One region of the Chitinophaga defluvii genome, then DNA from elsewhere that is predicted to be linked to it. Evidence: riboswitches for the same ligand, from Rfam matches in the RefSeq annotation. Region 1 holds a riboswitch; the other holds the start of a gene.
What was found. A riboswitch is a leader RNA that binds a small molecule or an ion and turns the genes downstream of it on or off. The one in region 1 is predicted to bind S-adenosylmethionine.
Positions count from the first base shown of each region.

Region 2: it holds a riboswitch for S-adenosylmethionine, as region 1 does, so the genes downstream of both, ABR189_RS09905 (trans-sulfuration enzyme family protein) here and ABR189_RS26460 (trans-sulfuration enzyme family protein) in region 1, are expected to answer to the same signal.

Region 1 is NZ_JBEXAC010000002.1:3,112,481-3,114,688, reverse strand. Features, by position in the region: gene ABR189_RS26465 (DUF2851 family protein) at 1-854, opposite strand, end outside; SAM riboswitch class I at 1,044-1,162, shown strand; gene ABR189_RS26460 (trans-sulfuration enzyme family protein) at 1,350-2,208, shown strand, end outside.
Region 2 is NZ_JBEXAC010000001.1:2,631,748-2,633,955, reverse strand. Features, by position in the region: gene ABR189_RS09910 (NAD-dependent epimerase/dehydratase family protein) at 1-860, shown strand, start outside; SAM riboswitch class I at 941-1,054, shown strand; gene ABR189_RS09905 (trans-sulfuration enzyme family protein) at 1,264-2,208, shown strand, end outside.

The sequences.
Region 1 (2,208 bases):
CCGGCAAAAGTGGCAATACGCATACTCGGAAAAGAGGCGGGACGCATGCGCAGCCAATTCCATGCATAAGGTACCAGCGGCTTCAACTGGTACTTATGCTGCAGATAGTGATATTCTTCCTGGAGCTGACGGGGATACTCCTCTATAAACGCTCCTTTTAACAACCCAGCCTGCCCGAACAATAATGCCTCCAGCTGCATTAAACCAGGCCTGTGCCGGATCAGTAAGTGATGCGGTAAAGATTGTGCCAGCTGTAAAAAGGGAAGGGCATTTACCGGTGTACCAAAGCTCTGGGCTACTGCCCAGTAGCATACCTCTTCCCAATTGTATTTGTTGTATACCAGCCAGGCCTGCATATTACTGGTTTTCCGCTCCCATCGCTCGGCCAGTAACCGCTCTTTCCAGCTATACCAGGTAAGCAATGGTACCTTAGCTGCTCCAAATGCACAGGGAACAAAACGAAGTGATTGTCTTAACTGCTCATACCTCTTTAATAACAATTTGGGAATATGCTCCTGCAAAACAATACAAGGCGTATATGGAGCTACCGGCGCGGCAATGTCATGCTCAAATACCACATGCAGGATGATATTGCTATACCGGGGATTATGCTGGTGCCCATGCCGGAACCAGTCAGATGTTTTAAGATGCAGCTCCACATTTCCCATCCATAAAGTATCGCCGATCCTGAGCCTCGCAGCAGTAAAATCAGGCCCTTCATGTTGATTGTGCTGTCCGGGATGCATCACCTGCACCTTTTCGCCGCTTACTGTAGTAAGCCCTTCCTGGCTAAATAAACGGAATTGCCAGATGTGCTGAAATAACTCTTCTGTGAGTAGGGGGTTAACACTCATTATATTAATGTTTAATTGTTGCATGCTTCCGGCTTATCCGGCATGACAAATTCCCGGATAGCTGATTTCAGTTAAAAAAACATCATAAAAGGAGAACAAAGTACCAATTTACGTAAATAAAATTAAATTTGATACCCATTTGGAAAATTCACCAAAGTACGCTTACCTTTGCACGCAGTTCTTTTACATGACTTATCCAGAAAGGCGGAGGGACTTGGCCCTGCGATGCCTTAGCAACCATCTCGTTGTAAAACGGGAAAAGGTGCTAATTCCGGCTTCAGTATACCTATACTGGAGATAGATAAGTTGGCAGAGAAACATCTTCGTTCCTATTAAGATTATTGAGCTCTTCCAACAACCGGAAGTGCTTTTTTTTTGCCCATACCCCTCCTTTCTCAAAGATTTGTTACGTTAAAACAAGAACATTTGCGGACATACGTGAATGAATGACATGGGCTATCCGTACCTTACGGATAACCACTAAAAAAACAGCACATGAAAACAGCTACACAATTAATACACAGCATTCCCATCGATGAGCTGACAGGCGCTATCTCTGTGCCTATTTATCAAAGCTCCACCTTTGTACAGGAATCGCCGGGCATTAATAAGGGCTTTGAATTTTCACGTGCCAACAATCCTACGCGCAAGGTACTGGAAGACCTGATCTGTAACCTGGAAGAAGGATATGCGGGCTTTGGCTTTGCCAGTGGGATGGCGGCTATTGACGCGGTCCTGAAACTGCTCAAAACAGGAGATGAAATCATGGCAGTGGAAGATACCTACGGTGGTATTTTCCAGGCATTCAATCATATGTTTGACCGGTTTGGTATTAAAGTAAACTATGTGGATACCAGCAACACAGATAAAGTACTGGCAAATATTACACCCAATACCCGCATTATCTGGCTGGAATCTCCTACCAACCCTACCCTTAAAATATCTGATATCAAGTCTATCAGTAAAATAGCCAAACAACATAATATCCTCCTGGTAGTGGATAATACCTTGTCCACTCCTCTGGTGCAGCAACCTATTGTATTAGGGGCGGATATTGTGATCCACAGTGCTTCTAAATACCTGGCGGGACATACCGATGTGATTGCCGGCCTCGTAGTGGTCAACAATAAATCCCTGGCCGATCAGATACGTTTTAACCAGAATGTTTCCGGTGGTATCCTCAGCCCTTTTGAAGCATGGCTTACGGTGAGAGGGATCGAAACATTATGCCTGCGCCTGGAAAAACAATGCAGCAATGCTATGACTGTTGCTACCTGGCTGGCAGCCCACCCGGCGGTTGACAAAGTATTTTATCCTGGTCTGGCTACTCATAAAAACCACCACATCGCCCGTA
Region 2 (2,208 bases), on a different contig from region 1:
TCCGGCTGGTAGGACGTAACCCACAAACTACAGCCGGGGTTGCTGAGTTGGTGCCTGCGGATCTCACCGATTATGCACAAACCCTGGCGGCGGTAAAAGGAGCTACGGTGGTTTTTTTATGCGCCGGATTAACTTATGACCATAAAGTATGGGGCGTGGCATGGCCCAAGATCATGGACAATGTTATCAATGCCTGCAAGGCAGCCCAAGCCAGGCTGATCTTTTTTGACAATGTATATATGTATGGATTAGTCAATGGGAAAATGACGGAGGATACTCCTTACCATCCCAGTAGCAAAAAAGGAGAGATACGGGCACGTATCGCCAGCAAGCTGATGGAAGAGGTGAAAGCTGGCAATATCCGGGCGAGCATTGCCAGATCAGCAGATTTTTATGGCCCGGGGGCTTCCTCTACCGGCATCCTGAATATGCTCGTTATTGATAAACTGGCGAAAGGTAGCCGCGCTATGTGGTTGGGCAACGACCAGGTTACCCACAGTTTTACTTTTACCCCAGACGCCGGTAAAGGATTATTCCTCCTGGCCGAAAACAAGAATACCGACAACCAGGTATGGCACCTGCCTACTACTAATCCGGCACCTACCGGAAAAGCATACATTAATATGATCGCGGCACAACTAAACGTAAAACCACGATATATGGTAATGGGAGGAATGATGATGAGGATGGCAGGATGGTTTGATAACACGATTAATGAAATACGTGAGATGCTGTATCAGAATAATTATCCTTACATCTTTGACGCAACTAAGTTTGCTCAACACTTCAATTACGTGCCCTGCTCTTATGAAAAGGGGATCCAGCTTACTTTGGAGGCGCTCCACCAACCACCACATTAAGTAGCGGACAAAAAAAATAGGAAGCAATTGTTGGAAAATTGAAAATTCTTGATTTACCTTTGCTCCAGTTCTTTAAAAGTTTCTTATCAAGAAAGACTGAGGGAAATGGCCCGATGACGTCTTAGCAACCATCTACAGTACACTACTGCAGACAGGTGCTTCATCCATCCTCCTGAAAGGAGGAAAGATAAGTCAGTATTCAGGTTTACTTTACATTATTCAAAATAGAGAAAACTCATCTGGCTGCCAGGTGAGTTTTTTGGTTTTATACCAATGCCTTAAGGTTGGTATGACTTGTAAAGACCCGCTTTCCGCTCATCTTCCTCCTCCCGTACTTCTTTCCTGATAAGCAACACCACACACTGTTTAATCAATTTTATCATCAAACTAAAAAACACAACCGATGAGTACAATTACTGAATTAATCCATGCTATCCCTGTAGATCCGCAAACAGGTGCTATTGCCGTACCTATTTATCAAACTTCCACTTTTGTGCAGGAAGCACCAGGGATCAATAAAGGATATGACTATGCCAGAAGTAATAACCCTACCCGGGCAGCGCTGGAAAAAATCATAGCACAACTGGAAGGAGGGGCAGTTGGTACCGCCTTTTCCAGTGGTCTTGCTGCGATTGACGCTGTGCTTAAACTGCTAAAATATGGAGATGAAATAGTAGCAGTAGATGATATCTATGGGGGCGCGTTCCGCCTATTCAATAAAGTATATGAAAAGTTCGGCATCAAGGTGCATTATGTAGATACAGCAGATACACAAGCAGTATTCAATGCTATCACACCTGCTACCAAACTGATATGGCTGGAAACACCTACGAACCCCACCCTGAAAATATCGGATATCGCCGCTATTGCAAAAATCGCAAAAGCCAACCGATGTTTATTTTGTGTAGATAATACTTTTGCCTCTCCGGTATTACAACAGCCATTGGCGTTAGGAGCAGATATTGTAATACATAGTGCCACCAAATATCTGGGTGGGCATAGCGACCTGATTGCAGGGTTGGTGATTACCCAAACACAGGAACTGGGAAACGAGATCCGGTTTTATCAGAATGCATGCGGGGCTATTCTTTCGCCATTTGACAGTTTCCTGCTGATCAGGGGTATTGAAACAGTGCATTTGCGTGTAAAGCAACATTGCGCGAATGCACAGATAATTGCTGAATACCTGGAAAAACATCCGGCAGTAGAAAGGGTGTATTATCCCGGCTTACCTTCCCATCCCGGGCATGCATTGGCGGCCAGGCAGGCCAAAGGATTCGGAGGCATTGTCTCTTTTACATTGAAAACTGATACGGAAGAAGCGGCTACTGCCTTTGTAACCAGCACG